3 regions of the Bacillus sp. SRL543 genome follow, and region 2 is predicted to be linked to each of the others. Evidence: riboswitches for the same ligand, from Rfam matches in the RefSeq annotation. Region 2 holds a riboswitch; each other region holds the start of a gene.
What was found. A riboswitch is a leader RNA that binds a small molecule or an ion and turns the genes downstream of it on or off. The one in region 2 is predicted to bind S-adenosylmethionine.
Positions count from the first base shown of each region.

Region 1 (4,201 bases), 920 kb from region 2:
GGGATCGTCAGGACAGCATCTTCTTCCCACATATCAAAAGCTTTGATGAGCTCCTGGCCTCTGAAAGAAACAGAACCTGCATCCCCATATAGTTCAGAAATCACATTATTATCAACTGTGTGGACGTGAAGGCTGCAGCCCGCATCGGTATTGTTGTAGATTTCCACATGAAGAAGCGTTTCTGCAGAAGGTTTCAGATCTGTTTCCCAAACTGGCTTCCCGCTGTGGTCGACTAGCAGGAAATCCTCTTCTGTCCGCCTGCGCTTATCTTTCCCGCTTGCCGTAACGAGGAATTGAAGCGGCTCGCCGGCAACCTTGATCGCAAGGTTCCCGCTTGTCCCCATAAACCAGTCACGGGCAGCAAGTTCATCCTTAATATCTGCCAGCTGGTCCCATTTTTCCTGAATACAACTCATGATCTCACCCCTGCCAACCTTTTTAATTCGCTGATGCAATCGAAAAAGTCGGTGAATGGCCTGTGATTCAGGCCGAGCTCACTGCTTTTCTGCAGCAGCAGATCTCTTGCCAGGACAAAATCTGCCTGCTTGGCTGCCTGAAGATCTGTAATGCTGTCGCCTATGACAATCTTATATAATCCTTCTTCATCCCGCGACCTCATGATGGAAGGCTTGCAGCAGCCGCAGCCGTTTACACATTCTTCATCACATTCATGCGGCCAGATGATTTTAATCGCTTCCCCGCTGAAATCAGAATGGTTGCAGTAGATAGCTTCAAAAGGGCCATACTTCTCAAGCATCGGATGAATGAAAAAGTCGATGCCGCCGCTGACGATGTATAAAGGGATATTTTCTCCTTTTAGATACGCAATGAACTCCTCAAATCCTTTTCTTATCTTGGCCTGGCCAAGCACAAAACTGGTGATTTCCTCCTTCAGGCTGCTCGGCAAAAGCCTGAACATCCGGCCGACGCCTTCCTGAATGGAAATCTCTTCTGCCAGTACCTTGTCCTTCAAGGCTTCCCATTCAGGCGGAGCGAAACGCTTCATTACGCTGATAATATTGTCTGACTCCGTTATCGTTCCATCAAAGTCGCAGAATACTGCAAGATTATCCATGCTGCACCACCTCTTTGCTTCCCCAAAGCGCTATCGCTTTTGCCAGTTCAGGAAATTCCTGTTCTGGCTGCTGCAGCGTTTTTCCGGCAAGCACAAGATCGATCGCCTGGCGGAATGCTGCACCGCCGCCTCTTGCGCCGTCAGGATGGCCATGCACGCCGCCGCCGGCATTTATGACGCTTTCAACCCCGAAATCTTTGAAAAGAAGCGGGACAAGCCCCGGATGGATGCCGGCTGAAGGGACAGGAAAACTTTTCTTATATATATCTTCCTCTGTGAGCGCAGTACTGATGGATAGTGCCTGGTTCCGCTCCAGTGCCACGGATCCATATGGCGACGGGAACAGTGATAAATCAGCACCGGCCATGCGGGCTAGTTTTCCGAGAAGCAGGCTGTGGCTCATACCATAGAGAGCAGAAGAGGTCATCGCCCCGCTCACTGCCGGGTGGGCCATGATAGGCAGGCCGATGTCCCCATCCTCCCTTAACGCCTGCAGCACATCCAAGCCGTAGGCAAAGGCATTGAACAGCAGCATATCTGCCCCGAGCTCTGCCGCTCTTTTTGCTTTGTCCTTCAGTTCAAACGTACGCCCCGTCAGATTCACTGCATAAAGTGTCCTTTGCCCTGTTTCTTCAAAGGCTTCCCTCAGCACCCTCTTTCCTTCTGTAATCCTCTGGGTGAATGGGGCAAGCTCATTATCAAAGAAAATTTCATCATCCTTGACAATATCGATCCCCCCGCGGGCCTGTTCCTTCAGCTGCTTCAGAAGATAATTGAGATCCCTTCCAATCACACCTTTGAAGATGCTCATCAGCAGCGGCCGCCCATGGACATCAAGCTTATTGCGGATTCCTTTGATGCCAAAGCGCGGGCCCGGGAATATCTGTTTGAAGTCTTCTGCTGCATGCAGATCCAGAAGCTTGATTTTTCCGTCGAGCGAAAGCTTCCCGAATACAGTTGTCAGAACAGCAGGGATATCAGCGCTGAAATTGACAGCAGGGTAGGCGATTTTAATCAGTGCTGCACCTTCATTCCCATATGATCCCTCAACAGAAACGACTCTCCCTTTATGTTTCTTGAGCTGATCCCGCTCAAGATCCGGCAGATCTGTCCAGGAACCCACTGTCAGGCCCAACGCAATTTCTTCTGCCTTTTTCTCCAAGTTCCCGCTGAAACCGTTCAGCAGATAAGACGCAATCACTTCACCCATATCGATTTCCTCCTGCCATTTATGTATAGTCCATGCTGTATTGTCAATTGTAAAAGGCATGTAAAACAATGCCTCAAAAACAAAGAAAAAACCTCTTCAGAAAGAAGAGGTCAGCGCTGTGTCCAACATCTTCTCATCTATCAGCCTACATGCTGCAAGAATTAGCACCGTGCTTTACACAAAGTCGGTTGCCGGGCTTCATAGGGCTAGTCCCTCCGCCTGCTCTTGATAAGAAAACGAAATATATGTGAGATTTAAAAGTATTCAGATAATCAATAATTCATTTGGATTATGTCATGATTATAAAAACATGTCAATTGATTTTTCAAAAAATATTCAACTTTCCGATCCGGGCTGCGGCCTCTTTAAGTCTCTCTTCATCTGCAAGCAGGCCTGCGCGGACATATCCTTCCCCATACTCGCCAAAACCGATGCCGGGAGCCACCACAACATGTGCTTTTTCGAGCAGTACATCTGCAAATCGCTCAGACGTCCATCCTTCCGGCACTTTCAGCCAGGCAAAAAAGGATCCCTGCGGAGCTTTAACATCCCAGCCTATCTCCCTAAGGCCTTCAATAAAAGCCTTCCGCCTGGAGGCATAGATCTGCACCAGCTCATCCACACAGTTCTGCGGCCCGGCCAGCGCCTCGGCTGCTGCTTCCTGTACTGCGCCAAACAGGCTGACATAAAGATGATCCTGCATTAGATTGATGGCTTCTATCACACTTTCATTCCCTGCCGCAAACCCCACTCTCCAGCCTGCCATATTATACGTTTTCGAGAGTGTATAAATTTCAATGCCCGTCTCTTTTGCCCCTTCCGCCTGCAGGAAGCTGACAGGCTTTTCGCTGTTAAAGCCGATCGCACCGTAGGCAAAATCATGGACGACGCAAATGTCGTTTGCCGATGCAAAGCGGACCGTTTCTTCAAAGAATTCCTTCGTAGCCGTTGCACCGGTCGGATTGTTCGGATAATTGAGGAACATCATCCTGGCTGACTGGATGTCCTGCTCAGAAAGCTCACCATAATCCGGCAGAAAATGATTTTCTTCTTTCAGAGGCATGACAGCCATGGACGCTTTCGCAAGGGCCACCCCTGACCAATAATCAGGATAGCCGGGGTCGGGAACAAGTATCGTTTCCCCCGGATCCAAAAGGCATTGAGGGATTTCAACCAGGCCGGCTTTCCCGCCGAATAAAATGGCTATTTCCTTTTCCGGATCAAGGTCCACCCCATATTCCCTTTTGTAAAATTCCGCCGCTGCAGCTTTCAGGCTGTGCTGCCCGCGAAAAGGGGAATATTTGTGATTAAGGGGATTTTCGGCTGCTTCCTGCAGCTTCCTGACGATATGAGGCGGAGTGGGCCTATCAGGATTTCCCTGGCCAAGATTGATGACATCATGCCCCTGCCCGGCATACCTGGCTGCTTTTTGCACCAATGTCGCAAAGAACTGCTTTGGCAGACTTTGCAAAAGTTCAGATTGAGAAAATATTTTCATCACATAGTCACCTGCTTTTCATGTGGATTAAATTTTTTTGTTTGAAAAACTAATGACAAATGATATAACGTAAAAGGCAGGAAGTAAAGAAATATTCTGCAATTTAAATATATAATCCTTTGCATACGGAGGTTTACCCAATGAAAATAACCTGCATCCAAATGGACATCTCCTTTGGCAGCCCTGAGAAAAATTTCGAAAAAGCTGCAACGCTGATCGAGCGTGCAAGCAAGGATAATCCCGATATCATCGTGCTGCCCGAGCTGTGGACAACTGGCTATGATTTAACCCGCATGGAAGAAATCGGGGACGTGAACGCAGAATCAAGCATCCGGTTTTTGCAGACTATGGCCCAAAAGCATCATTCTGCCCTCATTGGAGGAAGCGTCGCAAATAAAACAGCTGATGGCGTTTTCAA
Region 1 covers NZ_OZ481794.1:1,678,390-1,682,590, reverse strand. Annotated here, with positions in the region: gene AC4E8B_RS08535 (methylthioribulose 1-phosphate dehydratase) at 1-416, opposite strand, end outside; gene AC4E8B_RS08530 (2-hydroxy-3-keto-5-methylthiopentenyl-1-phosphate phosphatase) at 413-1,075, opposite strand; gene mtnW (2,3-diketo-5-methylthiopentyl-1-phosphate enolase) at 1,068-2,285, opposite strand; SAM riboswitch class I at 2,416-2,520, opposite strand; gene AC4E8B_RS08520 (pyridoxal phosphate-dependent aminotransferase) at 2,611-3,783, opposite strand; gene AC4E8B_RS08515 (carbon-nitrogen family hydrolase) at 3,924-4,201, shown strand, end outside.
Region 1: another riboswitch for S-adenosylmethionine. It lies ahead of mtnW (2,3-diketo-5-methylthiopentyl-1-phosphate enolase); the one in region 2 lies ahead of AC4E8B_RS13145 (peptide ABC transporter substrate-binding protein).

Region 2 (4,201 bases):
GCTCCTTTTGCATCAGATCATTCAGAAACTTTTTCGGCATAGCGGAAATCAGGATTATTAAGGGGGCTGAACCGGATTCCCTTAATATTTTCTTTCACGGCCGCATTTTGAGATGAAAAGTAGATTGGGATGATTGGCATTTCATCCATCAGGACAGCTTCAGCCTGATGCAGCAGTTCAAAACGCTTTGCTTCGTCCTGCTCTGTCAGCGACTGGTCGAGCAGCTCATCAAATTCAGGGTTGGACCAGTTTGTAAAGTTGCTGGAACTGCCTGAGCTGTACAGATCCAGTACAGGGTACGGATCCAGGAAGTCCCCTACCCAGCCCATGCGTGCAGCCTGGAAGTTTTTCTGCTTAAAAGTATCAATGAATGTTTTCCATTCCTGATTCTCCAGCTTCACTTCAACACCGAGGTTAACTTTGAACATTTCCTGCAGTGCCTCGGCAATATTCTTGTGGTTCCCTTCTGAATTATATTTCAGAGTGACCGCAGGAAGATCCTTCCAGCTCTCTTCCTTCATACCCTCTGCAAGCAATGCTTTTGCTTTTTCCGCATCAAAAGTATAGTAAGGGTCTTCCTCATCACGGAAGTCTTTGCCTGTGGGACCTTCCACACCATACCCCACATAACCGTAGGCAGGCTCTTCCCCGCCTTTGGAAATGTTTTTCGTTATGGCCTCACGATCGATTGCCATGCTGAATGCTTTTCGGATTTTGCTGTTATTAAAAGGCTCTTGATCAACATTGAATGTATAGGTATAAACACTGAATTGCGGTGAGTTTACAAACTCCCTGCCATCCTTTTCCATATCTATCGCGTCGGCGGGAAGATTCTTGATCATGTCGATATCGCCTGATTTATACATCTGATACTCAGTGTTGGCATCAGCTACCATCTTAAAGTTAACAGTATCCATCGTAATTTCTTTGCTGTTCCAGTAATTGCTGCTTTTGTTAAGGGTAAGGATATTATTGTGTTCCCAATCCCCTAGTGTATAAGCACCATTCGTGACAATTGTTTCCGGGCCTGCCGCCCAGTTTTCGTCAGCTTCCACTGCCTTCTGGTTCACCGGCATAAAGCCCTGGCCCATCAGGACCTTAGGGAAGAACTTAATAGGCGTGTTCAATTCCACCTTTAATGTTTGCTCGTCCACTGCAGTGATTCCCACATCTTCAGCATCCCCGTTTTCCCTATTGTATTCTTCTGCACCTCTTATGTAAAAAAAGCTGGAAGGATCATAGGCACCTGTTTCAGGATTAAGGACACGCTTCCATGCAAACTCAAAATCCTTTGCTGTCAGCGGGTCGCCATTGGACCATTTCTGGCCGTCCCTGATTGTGAAAGTATAGGTTTTTCCGTCCTCTGACACATCGACTTTGCTGGCCGCCCCTTCTACTGCATTTCCATCTTTATCATAGCGGTACAAGCCTTCATAAAGATTATCGATGACCCAAAAAGAAGTTGTATCAGATGCAAAGGCAGGATCAAGGGTATACGGCTCCCCTCCAAGATTGGCATTCAACACTTGTGCAACGTCTTTTCCACCGGATGCCGGCACTGCTTCATCATTGCTGCAACCTGTCAGCGCCGCCAGGGCGAACACCAGGATAACCAGCGGGAAACTAAATAATTTCTTCATGGTTTCATTCCTCCACTACTTATTTTTTGTTTAACACTTTAAACTGATTTATCTTATTAAAAAAGTAAGAATTATAATTGCAATATCCCCGCCCTTTTTGCTTATTCCGAAAATACCCTTTAACTCATTAACTCACTAAAAAACCTCCCGGCAAAGATAAGCTGAGAGGTGTTGTACCCGGCTTATCTTTCCGGTATATCCGGCGGAATTGGCACAGTGTTCACAGAACCTGCTGCCGAGGCTTCATCGGGCCAGTCCCTCCGCCTCTCTGGATAAGAATATAGGTATTAGCTGGCTGAATAAAAAAATCCCCTTCTGCAGATAGAAGAGGACAGTATGTATAAACAGGCTCCCTTCTTATCTGCCAGGCATCTGCCTGATGGAATTGGCACAGTGTTCAATTGAACCCGCTGCCGAGACTTCTTCGGGCCATCCCCTCCGTCTCTCTTGATAAGATATTATAGGTATATAATTTTTCCGGTCCACTAAGAATAACCAATTTAGAAAATTTCGTCAACAGCAACGAGAAAAGTCTAACTTTTCTATCTTTTTGGGCGAATTGGAAATGCACCGGCATAAGGTAGCTTTTCAGGTGTCTGACTAATAATCTTATTAGCAATTGCAAACACTACCAGCATACTGATTGAAGGAGTCTTCCTATGGAAAAGCAAACACCTCTTACATCGGCAGAAATCGCGATGCTCTGGACTACTTATATGAATGACAGCATGTCAAAATGTGTTCTTGGCTATATGAAATCACATGCTGCAGAGGATGAAATAAAGGCTGCTCTGCAGTATGCCCTCGATTTATCCACCAGCCATCTGGAATATCTGATCCCTTTATTCAAAGAGGAAAAAATGGCTGTTCCGGACGGCTTCAGCAGCGGGGATGTCAACTCTGATGCTCCACAGCTGTTTTCAGACACTTTTTGCCTTGCTTATATCAACCATATGGCAAAAGCGGGAATGCTGGCATACAGCGGTATGCTCTCTATGAGTGCGAGAAGCGATATCCGGAATTTCTTTACTGAGGGCCTGGCCGAAACAGCCTTGCTTTATAATAAAACAACGAGCCTGATGCTCGAAAAAGGGATTTACATAAGAGCTCCTTACATCTCTTATCCGCATGAAACGGATTATGTGGATACCAAGAAATACTTAAGCGGGCTGAACCCCTTCGGGACCAAAAGACCTTTGAATGCCGTGGAAATTTCCCATCTGACCCTGAATATCCAGACCAATTCAATCGGACTGCAAATATCAGCTGCATTTGCTCAAACTGCTCAATTGAAGGAAGTCCAGGAATTTATGCTGAGAGGCAAAGAGATTTCCCAAAAGCACGTCGGCATTTTTTCAAAATTGCTTTTGGAAAGCAATATACAAGCTGTCGGTTCACCGAATATCGCCGTGTATGATACAACTGCACAGGTGTTTTCCGATAAGATGATGATGTTCCATATGGCCCTTTTGAGTGCTTCCGGATCAGGAAATTACGCGACTGCGGGAGTTGCCAGCCAGCGAACCGATGTGGCTGCAAGCTATGAGCGGCTGTCAGTTGAAATTGCCATTTTCGCCAAAAGCGGTGCAGACATTATGATCAAGCACGGCTGGCTCGAGCAGCCTCCAGGAACAACAGACCGTGATGCACTGTCCAAAAAAGGAACGCCTTGACCCTGCTATATGAGCGAGGTTTTGTGGTTCTGGGGTTTTGTGTTTCGGTCCAGTGAGCATAAAGCAATTTATTGCATAAATCGGTACCCTTTGTGTTTGTGATACTCCCTAGGGACAGATTCTTCCTATATTTAATTAATATGAGTACAAATTCAAAATTGACTTAAAGATTCCGAATACCCCGCAGATTGACATCACCCAACAACCTTAAAATTTCCTTAAACCAAAAGGAGCAATTGGGAGAAAGTTTTCAGACTGAAAAAAGGCCAGCTGGCAAATCTAAAAGAGATACCACAATAAGGAGGTCTTCTCATGACCCAGTCTAAAAAGCAGGAAGAAAGACAGTGGCGCCAGAGAAAAGAAACACAGCATCCTCATGGAAAAGTGAAATCGTTTGACCAGCTGGCCGATCAGGCCGGAAAAGGCGGACGATCCTGATTGAATGGGTCCAGGACAATGTCTTGGGCCTTTTTTTTGATATGTGAAGATGCGAGTTGCTAATATATTGGCAAAGTTGCTAATATAAATTGAAAGTTGCTAATAAATGAAAAAAGCTGCTAATAAACAGAAAAAGCTGCTAAAAACAAAAAAACACCAGGTCCGACATGCGCTTTTCTTCAAGGTGCTGCAGTACATAGCTTTCACCTGCAGAAAAACAGGAATTTTGTACAATTCCCCCGCAAGCCTGGATATGCGAGTATAATAGAGGTGGCAGTTTTCCATGCTGCTTTATTAGGTAATTTTTGGAGGAGCACGTTTGATTACTTTGCTAAAAACGCTATTAATAAATATGACGATACTTTTTTCATTTACCTTTAATGCGAATTTATTTTTCCCATTTCAGCTGAAAGAGCTGCTTTCTTTAAAGCATAAGCTCACCTACGGTCT
Region 2 covers NZ_OZ481794.1:2,601,326-2,605,526, forward strand. Annotated here, with positions in the region: gene AC4E8B_RS13145 (peptide ABC transporter substrate-binding protein) at 18-1,640, opposite strand; SAM riboswitch class I at 1,820-1,919, opposite strand; SAM riboswitch class I at 1,995-2,097, opposite strand; gene AC4E8B_RS13150 (DUF3231 family protein) at 2,300-3,313, shown strand; gene AC4E8B_RS13155 (DUF6254 family protein) at 3,626-3,751, shown strand; gene AC4E8B_RS13160 (ATP-binding protein) at 4,071-4,201, shown strand, end outside.

Region 3 (4,201 bases), 1.2 Mb from region 2:
TCAAACTCTTCCTGCGGCATGGCTGTTACATTGAATGTATTTTCAGCAAAGCCTTTTCCGTTGAAGTTGGCATTGCGCCCCATATATTCGCCGGGTTCATCTGCGCCCAGATGCAGCGTATTGACCATGTCAGCCATGGCATATTTTTGTCCGCCAAGCTGCGGGATCCAAAAGCTTGTGATCGGTCCGTATGAATAGAGCTTAAATTCAAGCGGGCGGTCAGTCGGTACATATAGATAGTTGACTGTTTCGATATCTTCTTCAGGATAGCTGAAATGCCATTTCCAGTTGGAAGATGATGCGTATACGACTAAAGGCTCTTTGTCGCCATATCCTGTCGGTGCTGATTCCACTTTATAGTTGCTCTGAGTGGATACGACTGAAAGGAAGATGACGATCAGGACAGGGATTCCGACGCAGACCGCTTCGACGAGCAGGTTTCCTTTAATATGCGGCGGTTCATAATCCTTGCTTTGCTTCGAAGAGCGGTATTTATAGAGCATGTAAGCAAGCATGGCAAAAACCACAAGGACGATGACAGACATGATTGCCGTTGACAGAATAATGTCTTTTGCCTGGACGGCAGCCTGAGGACCTTTGGGATCCAGCACCATCAGCGGCTCACAGCCTGATAGAATAGTAATGATTGTAAATATTCCTAAAAGCAAAGAATATTTCTTTTTCATGGATAAGCCCCTTTCTCACTGGCTGAAAGTTTAATAACATAAAAATAGTGTATATGTTACATAGTTCACAATCTGTTATCATCATAAGCAATTTTATAGGGTAATTCAATAGAATGTGAAAGGTGTCACAAATTGTTCAAGAAGATAGAAATTCTTTCCGAACTTTGCGGCATATTATTTGCACAACACAAATTCAAGGGGGTGCTTAAAGCGGTGAACGCTGCTGGAGATAAAGAGGGAAGGCATTATATTCATTGAAACATATATTATATAGATATAAGTTTATCGTGCTTTAAGAATGATTGAAAGGTATGGTAAAATTTAATAAGATGAACGACTACAGGCGGGAGATGGTAATGTGAAAATGATTGCCCTTTACGACAATACTTGCCAGCTTTGCCAAATGACGAAGAAATCTTTCGGGAAGCTTGACCTGCTTCATCGGGTAGAGTGGGTTTCATTGCAAAAATATGAACAGGAACATGGAGAGCTTCAATTCAGCAGCAGGGAGCTGAGGAAAGAGCTTCATATTATAACACCTGAAAAAAAGGTCCTGAAGGGTTTCTATGCAGTCAGAAGGCTGCTGCTGCTGTTCCCCCTTACCTTCGTTTTAGGGCTCTGTATGCATCTTCCTTTGGCATCTGCTGCCGGGGTTCCGGCATACAGGTGGATTGCACGGAACAGGCATAAACTGCTTAGGAAGAAATGCAAGGATGGCAGCTGTTCCCTCTGAGTCATTTCCATATATGAGACAATATAAAATTGTTCTTGCTATAGTGGAGAAAATGATTGACGCCACTACATCTGTACGTTATGATTTTACCTTGAACGGATACTCTCTTATCCCGAGCTGGTGGAGGGACAGGCCCGATGAAACCCAGCAACCTGCTAATGATGCTTTTTGAAAACGGATATATGCTGAAAAGAGCATAACGGTTCAAATTACAGCCAGCGATGGCCTGTTTTTAGCAAAGGTGCTAACCTGACGCAAGGAAGAATTCCTTGAACGATAAGAGTGAAAGGCGCGAATCATTTTGCTTTCAACCTTTTCACTTTGGGAAGGTTTTTTATTTTGCATTTTGAGGGAAGTCTTTTAATTGCATATTATGGAAGTTTTTGCATAAAGCTGATTTACAAGGGCTATGCATTTAACAGGATAAAATCATACAATCTGATTGTGCCTGGCTTATATATAATGCCTTTGACCGGTTCTCTGCATCAGCGGCGGCCTGCTCTTTCAGCACTTGTCTGAAGGCTTGCGGTCCCGGGGGACAGGACCAGCCGGTTATGCAGATTGTGAAGCAATGCATACGCGAGAGCGGGATAAAAACTCCATGTTTATTCAATACTACTTAGGGAATGAGTACCGTATCAATCCGAGGGGAAGAATAAGGTGTAGCGCCGGATAAGAACCTCACTCTATTCTTATAAATAAGGAGGAAATCAGATGTCAAATAAACGCCGTTTGTTTACTTCTGAATCAGTTACTGAAGGTCATCCGGATAAAATCTGTGACCAGATTTCTGATGCTATTTTAGACGCTATCTTAGCAAAAGACGCAAATGCCCGCGTTGCTGCTGAAACATCTGTTACAACAGGACTAGTGCTTGTTGCAGGTGAAATTACAACATCTACATATGTTGATATTCCAAAGCTTGTCCGTGAAACAATCAAGGAGATCGGCTATACCCGTGCTAAATATGGCTTTGATTCCGAAACTTGTGCCGTACTGACATCCATTGATGAGCAGTCAGCTGACATTGCAATGGGTGTTGACCAGGCGCTTGAAGCACGCGAAGGACAAATGTCGGATGAAGAAATCGAAGCAATCGGCGCAGGAGACCAGGGCCTTATGTTCGGCTTTGCCTGCAACGAAACGAAAGAGCTTATGCCTCTTCCGATTTCCCTGGCACATAAACTGTCGCGCCGCCTGACAGAAGTACGCAAAGAAGAGATTCTTCCTTACCTCCGTCCGGACGGCAAGACACAGGTGACTGTTGAGTATGATGAGAACGACAAGCCTGTGCGCATCGATACCATCGTCATCTCTACACAGCATCATCCAGAAATCAGCCTGGAGCAAATCCAGCGCAACCTGAAAGAACATGTCATCAATCCGGTCGTTCCAAAAGAACTGATCGATGAAAATACTAAATACTTCATCAACCCTACAGGCCGTTTTGTTATCGGCGGACCTCAAGGCGATGCAGGTTTGACTGGCCGCAAAATCATTGTTGATACTTACGGCGGATATGCGCGCCACGGCGGAGGCGCATTCTCCGGCAAAGATCCTACAAAGGTTGACCGTTCAGCAGCTTATGCAGCCCGCTATGTAGCGAAGAATATCGTCGCTGCCGGTCTTGCTGATAAGGTTGAAGTCCAGCTTGCCTACGCAATCGGCGTAGCGCAGCCGGTTTCCATTTCAGTAGATACCTTCGGAACAGGGACTGTAAGCGAAGATACGCTTGTCGATCTTGTCCGGGATAACTTTGATCTTCGCCCGGCAGGCATCATCAATATGCTGAACCTGCGCCGCCCAATCTATAAGCAGACTGCAGCTTACGGACATTTCGGCCGTACAGATGTTGACCTTCCATGGGAGCGCACAGATAAAGCAGACTCATTGAGCCAGCAGGCTGGGAAATAAATATGATATGAACATAAAAAAGCGGGAGTGCTGAAATAGGCAGCTCCCGCTTTTTTTCTATTCCGTCTAATGTGACAGAAGCGTTTAACGGCCTGCTGATATGTTAATAATTCAGGTAAATGCCTAATTTTTCCCGGACCCATTTTTCATGTTGATAGTGCCATTTTTTTGTGTTTAGTGGTAGTATTAGAGAGTATGTTTTTTGGGAAAACAATGTGTTTTATTGTAAATTATGGCTGGCCGGTCAAAGACTGCGCTGGCATGAATGCCTTCCGCTGGCTGTTTTTAGACGGAATGGGATTGTGACTAAATTGAAGAAGGTGAACTACATAATGTGCGGTTTTATCGGCTGTGTCCATGAAAATGCGCAAGTTCTGAACGATGCGCAAAAACAGCAGTTTGAAAATATGAATAATATCATTACCCACAGGGGACCTGATGATGCAGGTTACTATCATGATGAGCATATTCAGTTCGGCTTCCGCCGCCTGAGCATCATTGACATCGAATGCGGCCATCAGCCTCTTACCTATGAAAATGAAAGATACTGGATCATTTTTAACGGAGAAGTCTACAATTATGTGGAGCTCCGGGAAGAGCTTTTAAAAGAAGGCCTGACATTTGAGACGCATTCTGATACAGAAGTAATCATTGCGCTCTACAGCCACCTGAAGGAAAAAGCGGTGGAGAAGCTCCGCGGGATGTTTTCATTTGTCATCTGGGATAAGCAGGAGCAGTCCTTATACGGTGCCAGGGATCCTTTTGGCATCAAGCCTTTCTTCTACCTTGATAATGACGGGAAAACATTCTTTGCTTCTGAAAAGAAAAGCATCCTGATGGCGCTGGAAAACGACGTCCTCAATTATGA
Region 3 covers NZ_OZ481794.1:3,846,914-3,851,114, reverse strand. Annotated here, with positions in the region: gene qoxA (cytochrome aa3 quinol oxidase subunit II) at 1-686, opposite strand, end outside; gene AC4E8B_RS19600 (thiol-disulfide oxidoreductase DCC family protein) at 1,051-1,419, shown strand; SAM riboswitch class I at 1,524-1,702, shown strand; gene metK (methionine adenosyltransferase) at 2,134-3,333, shown strand; gene asnB (asparagine synthase (glutamine-hydrolyzing)) at 3,666-4,201, shown strand, end outside.
Region 3: another riboswitch for S-adenosylmethionine. It lies ahead of metK (methionine adenosyltransferase); the one in region 2 lies ahead of AC4E8B_RS13145 (peptide ABC transporter substrate-binding protein).